One region of the Arthrobacter sp. RCC_34 genome, then DNA from elsewhere that is predicted to be linked to it. Evidence: predicted binding sites of a transcription regulator. Region 1 holds the regulator's gene; the other holds the start of a gene.
The links. Region 1 encodes HrcA, which represses chaperone genes, less so after heat shock. Its sites were predicted from a motif close to TTNGCACTCGNNNNNNNCGAGTGCNAA; they were not measured.
Positions count from the first base shown of each region.

Region 1 (7,842 bases):
TGACTTCCTTGTTCTGCAGCGCCTGGACGGCCTTGGCCATGGCCAGGTAAGTCTTGCCGGTGCCGGCCGGGCCGAGCCCGAACACGATCGTGTTCTGATCGATCGCGTCGACGTAGCTCTTCTGATTGAGCGTCTTGGGGCGGATCGTGCGGCCACGGCTGCTGAGGATGTTCTGCGTCAGGACCTCGGTGGGCGTCGGCACGGTGCGTGCGCTCAGCATGCCGAGGAGCTGGACCACGAGCTCACGGGTGACCGGGGTGCCCCGCTGGGAGAGCGACTTGAGTTCCAGGACCAGACGGTGCGCCAGCTGAACGTTCTCGGTGGGGCCCTTCAGGGTCAGTTCGTTCCCGCGCACGTGGAACGTCACGGCGGGGAAGGCCGACTCGAGACCGCGCAGGGATTCGTCGTGGGCGCCGAGCGCCCGCACCATGGCCTCGCCCGTGTCGAAGAGGATGACCTCGGTCCGCGAGAGGGGCGTGCTGTGCGGGAAGTCGGCATGACCTGACAGGGCCCCCGATGGCATGGTTTCTTCGCTCATGGTGCCGGCCCTCGTGACCGGATATCCCTTTCGTGGAAGTCGTGCGGCCATGAAGTCCATGGCCTCCTGAAAGTCTACGTCAGGACGCCGGAGGGTCACGGGTTGGGCACAGCGGGGTATCAATCGGATTTCACTTCCGGAGGCTGCCCGCTCAGAGGCATGGGGACCTGACGACGTGTGGCAAGGTGGAATGTGGGGCGTGCTGATCAGCAGGCCCTTTCGCATGGGCGTACTCCGCCCGCGGACCCGAAGGAACAGCCAGACCGGCAGGAGGAAGGAGCACCATGACGTCGATCAGCGCACGACGACGGTGCCTTCCCGCGCGCCTGCTGGCACTCCCCCTCGCCGCGGCTCTGCTGTCCGCCTGCACGGCCACGCCCTCGGTGACCGTCTCCTCCGGTCTGCCGGACCCACAGTCGCTGGCCACCTCCGTGCCGGATGTCACGGCGGTCCCGAGCGAAACGGCGGAAACCGCCACCCAGGTGCAGGTCTACTGGATCGGGCGCACGGGAGGCAACGCCTACCTGTTCTCGGAACCCCGTAAGACCGGTGCCGGCGACGACCCCGTCACCTCGGCCCTGAAAGTCATGATGGCTCAGAAGCCCGAGGACCCCGACTACTTCACCGCCTGGCAGGCCCCGCACCGTCTGGCCGCCTCGATGTCCGGAGTGTCGACCATCACGGTGGATGTCAGCGCGGATGCCTTCTCCAAGAATCTTGACCCATCGATGGCCAAGAGGGCCATGCAGCAGCTGGTCTTCACGGCGGTGTCCGCCGCGCGCGCTTCGGGAATGGTCGACGCTTCGGTGGAACCCGACGTCGTGCTCCTGATCGACGGGCGCAATGACGTCGAGGCCTTCGGCTCGATCCCCTTGAATCTTCCGTTCCACCGGGACCTGGCGTTCCTCTCGCCGGTGCGCATCATGGTCCCCCAGGACCAGGCCGTGCTCAACTCGGGCACGGTCGCTTTCAACGGGGTGGTGCTCGGCGGCCAGAAAGACGTGACCTGGTCTGTCGCTCCGGCCGGCTCCCCCGAGGGCCAGGACGTGCTGTCCTCGGACAAGGTCGCGGTGGCTCAGACGGCGGACAAGGTGGGGCGTTTCGCCTCCCGGCTCGACCTGCCGAAGGGCACCTACGAACTGACCGTGTCCGCCACGGTCCCCGGCACGGCGCAGCCGGTTCAGGATTCGAAGACGGTCACCATTCGCTGAGAGACCGGCTCACCAGCGTCCGAGCACCGTGTTCGCGACGACCAGCGCCGCCGGACCGGCCGAGGACGACCGCAGCACGTGCGGTCCGAGCAATGCGGTGCGGGCCCCCGCAGCCTGGAATGCGGCCACCTCCGACGGGGAGATCCCGCCCTCCGGTCCCACGATGAGCAGGACCTCGCCATCAAGACCTTGGATAGCATCCAGCTGCGAGGACAAGGAACCACTCGCGTCCTCATGGAGGACGAATGCCGCGCCCGAGCGGGAGATGCGGCGGACGAGCCCTGCCGAGTCGAGGACGTCCTCGACCTCCGGGGTGCGGGCGCGCCGCGACTGCTTCGTCGCAGCCCGGACCACCGAACGCCACTTCGCCAATGCCTTCGCGGCCCGGTCCCCGCGCCAGCGCACGATGGAACGGTCGGACTGCCACGGGATCACGCCGTCGATGCCCAGTTCCGTCGCGCTCTCGATCGCCTGCTCATCACGGTCACCCTTCGCGAGGGCCTGCACCAGGATCAGCCGGGGTGACGGCGCCGGTTCCCGCACGATCTCCAGCGCGCGCACCACCAGCTCACCGGCGTCGGACGAGTCCACCGTGCCGATGACGCGCGTCCCCTGCTCGTCCACGAGATCGACGCCCTCGCCGGCCGACAGCCGCTTGACCGTGACGGCGTGCCGCGCTTCGGCGCCGTCGACGGTCACGAGACCGGAGGGCTCCACCTCATCGAGGGAACCGGCGGGGACGAAGAAGACCGGGTTGCTCATGGCTCAGAGGTTGCCGAACTTGTCGCGGAGCTTGGCGAACATCCCGCCGCTGCTGGCGAGTTTGCCCTCAGTGAACTCCTCGTCGCGGAGACCGGCGAGCTTCCGGAGCAGCTCCTCCTGTTCGGCGTCGAGCTTCGTAGGAGTCTCCACCTGGATGCGGACCTTGAGATCGCCACGGCCGTAGCCGCGCAGGTGGGTGACACCGAGCTCGTGGAGGGTGATGACCTCGCCGGACTGCGTGCCGGGCTTGATGCTGATCGTCTGGGGACCGTCGAAGGTCTCCAGTTCGACGTCGGTGCCGAGGGCCGCAGCGGTCATGGGGACCTTCAGCGCGGCTTGCAGATCGTCGCCGTCGCGTGTGTAGGTCTTGTCCGCGTTCACTCTGACCTGGACGTACAGGTCGCCCGAGGGACCGCCGGCGATGCCGGCTTCACCGTGGCCGGAGAGCTGGATCCGGGTTCCGGTGCTCACACCGGCGGGGATCTTGATGGAGAGGGAACGGTGCGAGCGGACCCGGCCCTGGCCGTTGCACTCGTTGCACGGGTCCTTGATCACGGTGCCGAAGCCCTGGCAGCTGGGGCACGTGGCGGCCGTCATGACCTGGCCCAGGATGGAACGCACCGGGCGCTGGACCTGGCCCGCGCCGTGGCAGATGTCGCAGCGCTCCGGGCTCGTGCCCGGCTGGCAGCAGCTGCCGTCGCAGGTCTCACACACCACGGCCGTCTCCAGCTCGAGCGTCTTCTCCACGCCGAACACGGCGTCCTTGAGATCGATGCGGACCTCGACCAGGGCGTCCTGGCCGCGCCGCACCCGGGAGGCCGGGCCGCCAGCGGCGCCGCCGCCACCGAAGAAGGTGTCGAAGATGTCCTGGAAGGCGAAGCCGGAACCGGAGTAACCGCCGAAACCGTTGTCGGTGCCGTTCTCGTTGCCCGTGGTGTCGTAGACCCGGCGCTTCTCGGGAACCGAGAGGACCTCGTAGGCGTGCGTCACGGCCTTGAACTGCTCGGCGGCGTCATCCGCGGAGTTCACGTCCGGGTGGAGGGTCCGCGCGAGCTTGCGGTAGGCCTTCTTGATCTCCTCGCCGCTGGCGTCGCGCGGGACTCCGAGGACTTCATAGTGACTGCTCACGTGTGTGTACTTCTCTTCCTCTATTGGGTGACTTGCTGTGGCGTCGGGCGACCGGTGAGGTCACCCCGCCAGAATCCGTGAAAGATAGCGCGCGACGGCGCGCACCGCCGCCATGGAGGACGGGTAGTCCATGCGGGTGGGGCCGAGGACGCCCACCTTCGACGCGGAACCCTTGCCGTAGCCGGTGGCCACCACCGAGGTGCCGGCGAGTTCGTCGAACGGGTTCTCGCGTCCGATGCTGACGGCGACGCCATGCTGATCCTGGTGCATCTCGGTCAGGAGCCGCAGCATGACCACCTGCTCCTCGAGCGCCTCCAGCACCGGCCCGATGCTCAGGGGGAAATCCATGGTGGCGCGCGCCAGATTCGCGGTTCCCGCCAGGACGATCCGCTCCTCCGCGCTCGAGTCGAGGAGCGACAGGAGCGCGGCCGCGAGTGCCGCGGCGGGCTGCTGAAGGCCCGGGGCCACCGTCGCGGTCAGGACGGGGACGGTCTCACGCAGGGCGTCGAGCGGCTGGTTCGCGCAGGCCGCCAGGAACATCGTCCTCAGCACCGCGACATCGGATTCCGCCAGAACCTGTCCCAGATCCACCACCCGCTGGTCCACCGATCCGGTGTCGGTGATCAGCACGAGCAGCACCTGAGAACCTCCGAGCGCCACCACTTCGAGATGCCGCAGGCGGGCCTGGCTGGCCTTGGGGTACTGGACCACGGCCACCTGCCGTGTCAGCTGGGACAGCAGCCGGGCCGACCGTTCCAGCACGTCATCGAGATCGGAGGCACTGTCCAGGAAGGAGTGGATGGCACGGCGCTCCGCGGCGGACAGCGGCTTGACGGAGGCCAGCTGGTCCACGAAGAGCCGGTAGCCCTTGTCCGTCGGAATACGGCCTGCGCTCGTGTGGGGGGCCGCGATGAGCCCCTCCTCCTCCAGCGCCGCCATGTCGTTGCGGATCGTCGCGCTGGACACGCCCAGCTGATGGCGCTCCACCAGCACTTTCGATCCCACCGGCTCCCGGAAGTGGACGTAATCCTCCACGATGGCGCGCAGGACTTCGAGACGACGAGGATCACTCACTCGGCCACCTCCACATGCTCTTGCTCTTCGGCGTTTCTCTTAGCACTCTACCTCTCTAAGTGCTAATTCTAGTATGCCTGCCCCGGACCCGGGACATCGCCAGGCGGAGAACAGCAGGAGGCATCATGTCCATCCATTCCTGGGGACCTCAGGACCTCAGCGCACCCGCCAAGAAGCAGCTGCGCGAGGTGCCGGTGGAGCGGGGCATGGTCCTCGAGGAGGTTCAGACCGGCTGGGTCGGCGCCGTGACGCGCGTGGAGAAGTCGGGCGGGATGCACATCCTCAGTCTGGAGGACCGCCGGGGCAAGGAGCGTTCCTTCCAGCTCGGCTTCGGATTCCTCCTGGACGGCGAAGCGGTCAAGATCGTTCCGCCACGAGCCGCCGCCGCTCAGCAGGGTCCCCGGCGCACCGCGAGCGGCTCGCTCCACGTCGACACCAAAGCCCGCACGGCCCTCGCCAGTCGCATCTGGGTGGAAGGCAAGCACGACGCCGAACTCGTCGAGCGCGTCTGGGGCGACGATCTGCGGGTGGAGGGCATCGTCGTCGAGCCTTTGCACGGCATTGATGACCTGGAAGCGGCCGTCGCGGCCTTCGGCCCCGGTCCCGGCCGCAAGCTGGGCATCCTGGTCGATCACCTGGTGCCCGGCTCGAAGGAGCAGCGGATCGTCGACGCCCTGATGCGCAAGCCGGGTGTCAGTGGGAACGTCCTGGTGGTGGGACATCCGTACGTCGACGTGTGGCAGGCCATCAAACCTCAGACCCTCGGCATCCCCGCGTGGCCGCAGATCCCCCGCGGCACCGACTGGAAGACGGGCATCCTCCAGGCCTTCGGCTGGCCGCACGCCACCGCGGAGGACATCGGTCTCGGCTGGCAGAAGCTGCTCTCCACCGTGCGCAGCTACGCTGACCTGGAACCGAGCCTGCTGGGGCGTGTCGAGGAGGTCATCGATTTCCTCACGGCCTGACCTCCCAGCCACTATGCTGAGTAGGAAACGCCGTCACGTGCACTGCCCGTGATCCGGAACTACCTCAGGAGTATGAGCTGTGTCTGACGCATCCGGACCGAAGCCCCAGGGAGCATCCTCCCCGGGCGATCAGCCGCGCTCCGCGTCCGGCATGAACGGCGGCCCGGCCCAGAACAACCCAAGCCAGAACAATCCAGCCCAGAACAACCCCGGTCAGACCTCTGGAGAGCACCCCTACACGGGCGCCAGCGCCGTCCCGGAGCCGCTGAGCTCCAGCGAGGACCGGCAGTGGGCCATGCTGGCTCATTTCGGCGGGATCCTCGGCTTCATCCCCTCGCTCCTGATCTACCTGATCTTCAAGGACCGGGGACCGTTCACGGCCCAGGAGTCGAAGGAAGCCCTCAACTTCACCCTGCCGCCCACGCTGGTGGCCGTCGTGGCGAACATCCTGAGCCTCATCCCCTGGATCGGCGGGATCTTCGCAGTGATCGCGGCCCTGATCTGGATCGCCCTGACCGTGTTCTCCGTGATCGCCGGCATCCACGTCAACCGGGGCCAGCCGTACCGCTACAAGTACAACCTGCGGCTCCTCAAGTAGCCGAATGGCGGAACCCCGGCACGGGGGTTCCGCCTTTTTCATGCCCTGAACACCGTCGGGTGCTGGACGGCAGGGGTCAGTCCGGCAGCAGACGGCGCACGACGGCGTCGGCCAGCAGACGGCCCCGCAGGCTCAGGCGCACGGCGCCCTTGAAGGCGGCCTGCGGGTCGATCAGGCCGTCGGCGATCAGGCCCGCGACGGCGGTGCGCCCCTCAGCCTGGAGCGCCGCGGTGGGCAGGCCCTCGGCCAGCCGGACGCGCAGGAGGACGTCCTCGAGATAGCGGGTGTTGCCGTCGAGAACTTCCTTGCCCGCGGCCGGGGAAACCCCATCCCCGAGGCGCTGCGCGTAGGCACGGGGGTGCTTGACGTTCCACCACCGGACGCCGCCGACGTGCGAATGTGCGCCGGGGCCGATCCCCCACCAGTCGTCGCCCCGCCAGTAAGCGAGATTGTGCCGGCATTCCTGTCCCGGTTCGCGCGCCCAGTTGCTGACCTCGTACCAGTCGAAGCCGGCGGCAGCGAGGCGCTGCTCGGCGAGTTCGTACTTGTCGGCATGGTCGTCGTCGTCGACGTCGGGGACCTCCCCACGACGGATCTGCGCCGCAAGCTTCGTGCCGTCCTCGATGATGAGGGCGTAAGCGCTCAGATGATCCGGCTCGCAGGCCAGCGCCGCGTCCAGGGAACGTTCCCAGTCGGCCAGCGACTCCCCCGGGGTCCCGTAGATGAGGTCCAGGCTCACGTTGAGACCCGCGGCACGGGCCCATTCCACCACCTGCGGGACCCGCTCGGGACGGTGCACCCTGTCCAGGGTCTTGAGCACGTGCGGCACGGCGGACTGCATGCCGAAGGACACCCGGGTGAAACCGGCTTCCGCGAGCCGTGCCAGGGACTGTTCGGTGACGGTCTCAGGATTGGCCTCGGTGGTGACCTCGGCGCCCGGCTCCAGTCCCCAGAGATCCCGGGCCCGGCCCAGCAGCCCTCCCAGTTCCTCCGGGTTCAGCAGGGTCGGTGTGCCGCCCCCGAAGAACACGGTCGACACCGGACGCGCCGGGATGCCGGAGCGCTCGAGGACGCCGGCCGCGAAGTCCAGCTCGGACAGGGCGGTGCCGGCGTACTCGTCCTGGCTCGCGCCGCCGCCGAGTTCCGTGGCCGTGTAGGTGTTGAAGTCGCAGTAACCGCAGCGGACCGTGCAGTACGGCACGTGGATGTACAAGCTGAAGGCACGCTCCCGCGCGCCTTCCCGGGCCTGAGGATCCAGGAGCCCGTCCGCGGGAGCCGGGTCACCGAGAGGAAGCGCGCTGGGCATGGGCTACTTCTTGGCCTTGTCCTTGCCGTTGCCTTCGTCGTTGCTCAGCGCGGCGATGAAGGCTTCCTGCGGGACCTCGACGCGGCCCACCATCTTCATGCGCTTCTTGCCTTCCTTCTGCTTCTCCAGCAGCTTGCGCTTACGGCTGATGTCACCGCCGTAGCACTTGGCGAGCACGTCCTTGCGGATGGCACGGATGTTCTCGCGGGCGATGATGCGCGCGCCGATGGCGGCCTGGATGGGGACCTCGAACTGCTGGC
Region 1 is NZ_JBFUPW010000001.1:1,471,089-1,478,930, forward strand. Features, by position in the region: gene AB6732_RS06985 (PhoH family protein) at 1-538, opposite strand, end outside; gene AB6732_RS06990 (GerMN domain-containing protein) at 823-1,749, shown strand; gene AB6732_RS06995 (16S rRNA (uracil(1498)-N(3))-methyltransferase) at 1,759-2,511, opposite strand; gene dnaJ (molecular chaperone DnaJ) at 2,515-3,639, opposite strand; gene hrcA (heat-inducible transcriptional repressor HrcA) at 3,700-4,713, opposite strand; gene AB6732_RS07010 (DUF3097 domain-containing protein) at 4,839-5,678, shown strand; gene AB6732_RS07015 (DUF4870 domain-containing protein) at 5,830-6,276, shown strand; gene hemW (radical SAM family heme chaperone HemW) at 6,353-7,582, opposite strand; gene lepA (translation elongation factor 4) at 7,586-7,842, opposite strand, start outside.

Region 2 (7,842 bases), 990 kb from region 1:
GGGGACGGCCACCAGGGAGACGGCGCCCAGCAGAGCGAGCGCTGCCCGACCGGTCTTGATCGTGGGACGGCGGACAGGGTTCTCCGAGAGATCTTGCTGGCCTGGATTCTCCATGGGCACGGTCTCTTCCTCCTCGCTGCCGTCCTGCACTGTCACGGTGGATCCGATCCTTGCCACCGGCAAGGGAACTGGACGCCCCTCCCCCTCTGGTTCCACGGTCCGGACCCGGACGCGGCGCTTCAGAAGTGAAGGTGCGATCCCCAGGAGCCAGAACGCGACAGCAGCCACCAGGACCACTGAGCTGCTCATGGGGAAATCCACAGTCTTCACGTTAGGGGGTGCCCACCACGCCCCTGACCATTTGACCTAGTGTGTCGCCCAACTCGCCGGGAAATGACGGCCCCGGTGACTCACCTGCTGGTGAGCCAGCGGTTCAGGACACCACCGGGGACTTCATCGGCTGTCAATGCGAAGCTGAGATGATCCGCCCATTCGCCGTTGATATGGAGAAACGCCGGCCTCAGACCTTCCGGGCGGAAACCGAGTTTCTCCACCACGCGCAGACTCGGCGTGTTCTCCGGACGGATGTTGATCTCCATCCGGTGCAGGCCGAGCTCTTCGAAACAGAAATCCGTGGCGAGGGCGACCGCGGTCGGCACGATGCCCCGCCCGGCCCGGTCCTGATCCACCCAGTACCCGATGCTCGCCATCATGGCGGACCCCCACATGATGTTGGAGACGGTCAGCTGACCGACGATCGCGGGCGCCGCCAGACCCGCCCTGCGCTCGGTGATCACGAACGGCAGGGCACTGCCCTGACGCGCCTGCATCCGCAGCGAGCTGACCATCTCCCGGTAACTGGGCAGGCGACCGCCCGGATTCGGGTTGCTCGCCTCCCAGGGCTGCAGCCAGTCCTTGTTGCGCTGACGGACCGTCGTCCACTCGACACGGTCCTTCTGGCGGATGGGCCTCAGGACGATGTCACCGTGTTCCAGGGTGACGGGCCAGTACGGAACCTGACGCACCGGCGGCGGCGTCAGAGAGCGGAGGTGAACTCGCCAAGCCAGGTGCGGAGGTCAGGACCGAGGTCCTCACTTTCCGATGCCAGCTGGATGACGGCCTTGAGGTAGCTCAGCTTGTCGCCGGTGTCGTAGCGGCGGCCGCGGAAGACCACGCCGTAGACCCCATAGCCTTCGCCCTCGCCGGCGGCGAGCGTCTGGAGGGCGTCGGTCAGCTGGATCTCGCCACCGCGGCCGGGCTCGGTGTGGGCGAGCACGTCGAACACGGCGGGGTGCAGCACATAACGGCCGATCACGGCCAGGTTGGACGGAGCCTCTTCGACGGACGGCTTCTCGACCAGCTGGCTGACGCGGACGAAGTCCTCGCCTTCCACAGGGGAGATGTCGGCGCAGCCGTAGGCGCTGATCTGGTCCGGCTCGACCTCGATGAGGGCGATCACGGAACCGCCGGTCTTCTGCTGCACCTTCATCATGATGGAGAGCAGTTCGTCGCGGGGGTCGATCAGGTCGTCGCCGAGCAGCACCGCGAACGGTTCCTGGCCCACGTGCTGCTGAGCACGCAGCACCGCGTGGCCCAGGCCGAGGGGGTCGCCCTGGCGGAGGTAGTGGATGTCGGCGAGATTCGTGGACTCCTGGATCGCGGAGAGCTTGCGGGCATCGCCCTTGGCCTCGAGCGTCGCTTCGAGCGACGGGACACGGTCGAAGTGGTCCTCCAGGGCTCGCTTGCTGCGGCCGGTGATCATCAGAATGTCGTCCAGACCGACGCTGGACGCTTCTTCCACCACATATTGAATGGCCGGCTTGTCCACCACCGGCAGCATTTCCTTGGGCATGGCCTTCGTGGCCGGCAGGAATCGGGTTCCCAGGCCGGCGGCCGGGATGACGGCTTTACGGATCTGCTTCTGTTCGGTCACAGGACTAATCTAGCCGATACAGTCACCACTCCCTCCTCCCGAGTTTTCCTGCGACAGAATGACGGTTCAACCCATGCCAGCAGATAAAGCGGAATTCCGGAGCGTCCAGCGCACCCGGCGCCGCGCGGACGCCGCTCTCCGCACCGACGACGACGCCGCACGGCTGAGCGGGTCCTTCGCGGCGCAGGCGATGGCCTGGCTCAGCACGGTGCTGCCCGCGGACGGCTCGTCCGCTCCCAGCGTGGCGTGCTACCTGAACGCCGCCCTGGAACCGCCCACCCCGGCCCTCCTCCTTGCTCTCCGGGAACGCGGCTGCACGGTGCTGGTCCCGGTCTGCCTTCCCGGGCACCTCATGGAGTGGGTCCGCTGGCATCCCGGCATCGAGGTTCGCCGAAGCACTCTCGCCCCGGTTGACGAACCCGTGGGTCCCGGGCTCGGCTTTCAGGAGCTGTTCGCCGCGGACGGCCCCGGGCTGGACGTCATGTTCCTTCCGGCCACCGCCGTGGACGCGGCGGGAAACAGGCTGGGACAGGGCGGCGGGTACTACGACCGCTTCCTGGCGACCCTGGCGGACACGGGGCATGACGTTCCCCTCGCCGCTCTGGTGTTCGAATCGGAGTTCGTCCCGGAGGGTTCGTTCGCCGTGGGTCCACTCGATCGTCCCGTGGATGCCGTGGTGACGGAGCATCAGTGGCGGTCCTTCGGGAAGTGATTCCACCGTCCGGGCGTTGAGCTCTTTGATAGAATTGGCACTCGGAACCTGACAGTGCTAATCCGTATCCGTTCAGGACCCAGAGAACTGAGGAGAATCCGTGCCGACTTATGCGTATGCCTGCAAGGACTGCGGCCACGATTTCGAGATCGTCCAGTCTTTCAGTGACAACTCTCTGACCACGTGCCCCGAGTGCGGCGGCACGCTGCGCAAGAAGTTCAACAGTGTGGGCGTGGTCTTCAAGGGTTCCGGCTTCTACCGCACCGATTCCCGCGGCTCCTCCTCACAGAGCACCGTGCCGGCGGCCTCCACGGCATCCAGCTCACCGGCCCCCGCGGCGACGCCGGCGAGCGGCGGCAACTGATCTGATCAGTGTCCTCTGGTCTCCTCCACAGGGGGAGACCAGAGCGGCGCCTCGTCTGTCCACATAGACGGAATCAGCCCCTTCGGGAGTCCGGTCGCTCCCTAGCCTCAAGGTATGAGGAAACCATCGTCCGGCCCGCGCCGCACCTCCATTCCGGATCGAATCCGCTCCTGGACCATCCGGCACCGCCGCTTCCTCGCGGCGGCCGGCCTTGCCGCGGCAGCCAGTCTCACGGTGTACCAGCTCACGCCGGAGCCCGCAGCGCGGACTTCGGTGGTGGCCGCCTCGGCGGAACTCCCCGCGGGCGCCACGCTGGATCGGCATCAGTTGACGACCGTGCAGCTCCCTCCACAGGCGGTACCTGACGGCAGCTACCGTGATCCCGCGCCACTGCTCGGACGCCGGCTGGCCACTCCCCTGCGCCGCGGCCAGGTCCTCAACGACACGTCGCTGACAGGCCCCGGTCTCCTCGCGGGAACTCCACCCGGCACCACGGCGGTGCCCCTCCGCATGGCCGATCCCTCATCGCTGCGGATTCTGAGTCCCGGTCAGCTCATCGACGTGGTCCTCAGTCCCGAAACCGCGCCCGAAGCCACCCGGACACCCGACGACCGGGGTTCGCAGGTTCTCGCATCCCAGGTCACGGTCCTCTGGATCGGGCAAGGGGAGAAAAGCTCCGGCTCCTGGCTCGGAGGGGACGAGTCCCCCGGTCTCGTGGTGGTGGGAGCCACGTCCGCGCAGTCCAGATCGCTGGCCGGCGTCCAACGTCAGGGCCGGCTGTCCTTCGTGCTGGTCCGATGACCACCGCCCGACACGGCGCCGGTCGTCGCATCACCCGCTTCGCCGGGTCTGCGGACGGCACCGGCGGGACGCAGGACACCTTCGGTATCGGGGCGGCCAGTACAGAAGCGGTCAGTACAGGGACAAGCAGCACAGGAACCGTCAGCGCGGATGTGGTCAGTCCCAGTGCGGGGGCCGTTGCTCCTTCAACCAGTCGTCCCGCTCAGGATTCCCCGCCGACCCGCCCCAGGCAACGTCGAGGTCTTCCGCGGCCTTGTCCGGCAGGATGCCGCCCTGCGGAAGACCGCTCCGCTTGCGGGGCTCCGGTGAGGGCGTCGCAGTGGGTTCGGCAGTGGGTTCGGCAGCGGCCGCGGACTGCGCCGTCGGACTCCCCTCGACCGGTGATGACCCTGGTGCCCCCGGGACCTTCGCCGGCGCCGGCAGCACCATCGACTGCCCCACGGCCACGTCCAGACGTGTCACATGAAGAGTGGCCCGGCGTGAACCCCGACGCTTCCGGCCGGTGCCGGACGTGTCGTCCGCGGCAGGCCGTCGGCCTGATGCTCCGGACGCCGCGGAGTCACATTCCTCGCCGGCGGTCGGGACCCCGTCCCGGCCGTCCAGCGGATCTCCCGGCCTGCCGCTCACAACGCTCCGTCATCGTCCAGATTGACCTGCGTCATGAAGCCGGTGGCGGTGTTCTCGGTTCCGTTCCGGTCGTCACCGTCCAAGTGGAGGTAGGAGGCGATCCGGTCGGCACAGAACGACGGGTCCGTGAAGACTTCGATCGTCCAGAGGGACACATGCCGCCAGCCCATCCGCTCCAACAGCTCGGGACGCAGCCTGCTCCGTTCACGGATGGACCGCTTCTGGTAGGCGGCGGTGCCGTCGGACTCGATGGCCACCGGAGTGGGGATCTCCGAGTCGTCCTTGCCGATGGTGTGCAGAGGGTCGGCCGCGGCCACCACATCGATCGCGCCATCGTACTGGTGCCACACCCTGGCGCCGCGGACCCTGAGCCGCTCGGCCAGATCGACCACCAGGGCGTCCTCCCCCAGGCTCGGGTCACTCGAAGCGGCGCGGGACGCGTGACTGCCCAAGGAGTAGTTCCCTCCGAGCTCACGGTCCAGCAGATCGTAGAAATCGGCGGCACCGTGACTCAGGCGGCTTCGGTCCAGATCCTCCGGCTTGAAGCAGCTGAGGACATGCAGGTGCTGGCGGGCGCGGGACATCGCCAGGGCGAACTTCGCCCGGCCGTCGCGCGCCGACAGGGGCCCGAAGCTGTGCAGGGCACGGCCATGGGGCGTCCGGCCGAAGCCGAGGGAGAAGATGATGTGATCGCGGACCAGACCCCGGGCACGTTCCAGATCCACCACGCGGAAGGACTCCGGCCCGGTGCCGTGGAAGAAGTCGGCCAGCAGGGGGTGGTTCGGCAGCTGCAGCCTGATGGCCTCACCGATCCGCGCGGCATGGTTCAGCGTGCTCGTCACCACCGCGAGAGAACGCCGCGGACGAGTCCTCGCGTGTTCGAAGACCAGCTCCACCACGCGGTTGACCTCGGCCATGACGGACTCCACGGCTTCCTTGCCCTGAACCGGCAGGCCCGTGCCGTCCGGCAGGTACTCCACCACGATCGAACGGTCGAGCCCGGTCACCGCGTTGCCGTCGGGCAAACGGTTGAGCCGCTCGCCGTAGAAGGACCGACTGAGCTGGAGACTCAGGTCCTCATCCACCGAACGGTACGCGTTGCGCAGTTCGACGCCCGGCAGCACTTCGTTCAGGGCGTCGAGGGCACTCGTGACCGTCTGGGTGGCATCGGTGCGGTCGTCGGGACGCTCCACGGCGACGGAGAAGGCACGGGGCGATCCGATGCTCGCGTCACCGAACGCCACCACCTGGGTGCCCCGCGCCAAGGCGGGAAGAGCGCTGCGCAATGCGGTGGATTCGGCATCGATGAGCACGACCGCGTCGAAGTGGACACCGGCCGGCAGAGCGCGCGACAGCGAATGCGGGCTGACCGTCCAGATCGGGACCAGGCTGGAGAGCAGCTGCGGAGCCTGGGCCCAGAGGGCGGCCATGCTGACGCGGCCGTCCTTGAGCAGGCTGCGCAGGAGTTCGGCCTGGCGGGTCTCCCGCTGCACGAGGTCCCGCCAGCGCTGAGCCAGCGACCATCGCAGGCGTCCGGCGCCACTGGCGACGTGGGCGCTGTCCGCGAGGCGGAACTCGCCCTCCATCGTGCGGAGGCTGTCGCCGTCGGACATCGCGAGGTAGTCATCGCCGCTGATCATCGCTTCGAGGACCGACTGCCACCACGCGAGATCCAGTTCGGCGCTGACGGCCTCGGCGGGGACCTCACGGGCCGCCAGGTCATCGAGCAGCTCGTCGAGACCCTGGCCGCGCAGGCTGTCCAGGATCAGGGTGCGCTCGGGAAGGGTCTCCAGAGCCTCGGTGTCGCCACTCAGCGAGGCCAGACGAGTCTCCAGAGCGGCCAGCGGCATCTCCTGCAGGTCGGTGCCGCCGCGGGTTCCCTTGAGCGCCTGGCTCAGGGTCAGAAGGTCCTTCTTGACCTCCGTGTAGCGGGTGTCGAGGTCGGCGAGGCCGGAGGGCACCACGGGGTGCCGCTGCGACGCCGCGTACTTGGACCACTGCTCACGCTGGACCTGGACTTCTTTGAGGCTCTCGTGCAGGTCAAGGATGTGCACGCCCGGACGGACGAACTCCTTGGCGTACTTGCGCAGCTTGGCGCGGCCCAGGCTCGTCATCTCGATGCCCCGCTCGCGGCGCCAGGCACTCGGAGCCGTGGCCGCGATGAAGTCGTGGACGTCGCGGTCGAAGATCTCCACGGAGAAGCGGCTGAGGCTGTCACGCATGCCGAGGAACAGCCCGAGCTGCTCGCCCCATTCGTGGAAGTTCGCACCGAGGTGGAGCTGGGCCTGTTCGGCGAACTCCTCCATACGGCGGCGCAACTCCGGAACCGAGGCGTTCAGGCGGACGGCCGTCTCGTGCGCCTCCTGGGCTTCCTTGCGAGTGAGGAGACGCGCGCCATGCCATTCGCTCGTCACGGTGGACCGGGTGAAACTGCCCAGCTCTGCGGCACGGATCAGCTGCGTCGCGGTGGCCTCACGGTCCTTGATGCTGTCCAGGACGCTGCGCTTGAGGCGCACGGTCGTGCCTGGCGTCGTGTCAGTGGCGACGGCTCGGGCCAGCGCCTGCATCGCCTGATACGGCGAGCAGCCCCACCGCGACCGGACGTTGTGCAGCGAGGCGACGTGCTCAGCCAGGGAATGGCGGCGGGCCCGCAGGGTGCTGTGCAACTGCTCGAGCTGTGGCTCCTCGGCCTTCTCATTGCGCACGATCGCCTGGATCAGCTGGGCCTTGAGCTGGGCCGGGTTGGAACTCGTGCTCAGGGGCAGCACCAGGGTTTCCAGGCCCAGGCCCGCGAGCCGCTGGTTGAGCTCGGCCAGGGAGGTGCGTCGCTCGCCTACGACCAGGACGGACTTCCCTGCCATCACGAGCTCACCGAGGGCGTTGATCACCGTCTGGGTCTGACCCGTGCCGGGAGGCGCGGAGATGACCACGGAGTCGCCGGCCCGCACGACGTCGAGGGCCAGCTGCTGGGACGCGTCGGCGTCGAGCAGCAGGAACTCATCCGCAGGATCACGCTCGTCCAGCGGCACGAATTCCTCGGCCGTGATGGGCACACGAGGTTCCACACTGCTCGGATCCGCCAGAGCGGAGATCAGCTCGTGACGATCGCTGATCCACGGGTCGTCCAGGTCCTGCGGGAGGTCGGCGAAAGTGGAGACCAGCAGTTCCGGCAGGATCTCGGCGCCATGGATCGGCGAGATGACCGTCTCCATCCGTTCCAGCACAGGCTGCGGATCGAAGCGGGCGGTGCTGTACGCCAAGCGGGCCAGGGCATTGACGTCGAAGATGATGCCGTGCACGGTCTTGAGGTGCCGGACGAGTGCGGGATTGATCCGCGCCTGTTCCAGAACCTGGAGTTCGTAGTCGTCGCCGCTGGGACGCAGGCTCAGGCTGATGGCGGCCAGC
Region 2 is NZ_JBFUPW010000001.1:477,925-485,766, reverse strand. Features, by position in the region: gene AB6732_RS02275 (hypothetical protein) at 1-309, opposite strand, end outside; gene AB6732_RS02270 (GNAT family N-acetyltransferase) at 411-1,025, opposite strand; gene galU (UTP--glucose-1-phosphate uridylyltransferase GalU) at 1,037-1,933, opposite strand; gene AB6732_RS02260 (5-formyltetrahydrofolate cyclo-ligase) at 2,007-2,645, shown strand; gene AB6732_RS02255 (FmdB family zinc ribbon protein) at 2,746-3,009, shown strand; gene cpaB (Flp pilus assembly protein CpaB) at 3,124-3,810, shown strand; gene AB6732_RS02245 (hypothetical protein) at 3,967-4,272, opposite strand; gene AB6732_RS02240 (AAA family ATPase) at 4,434-7,842, opposite strand, start outside.
Region 2: a site for HrcA is predicted at 2,680-2,706, ahead of AB6732_RS02255 (FmdB family zinc ribbon protein). Genes of this name have one in related genera too.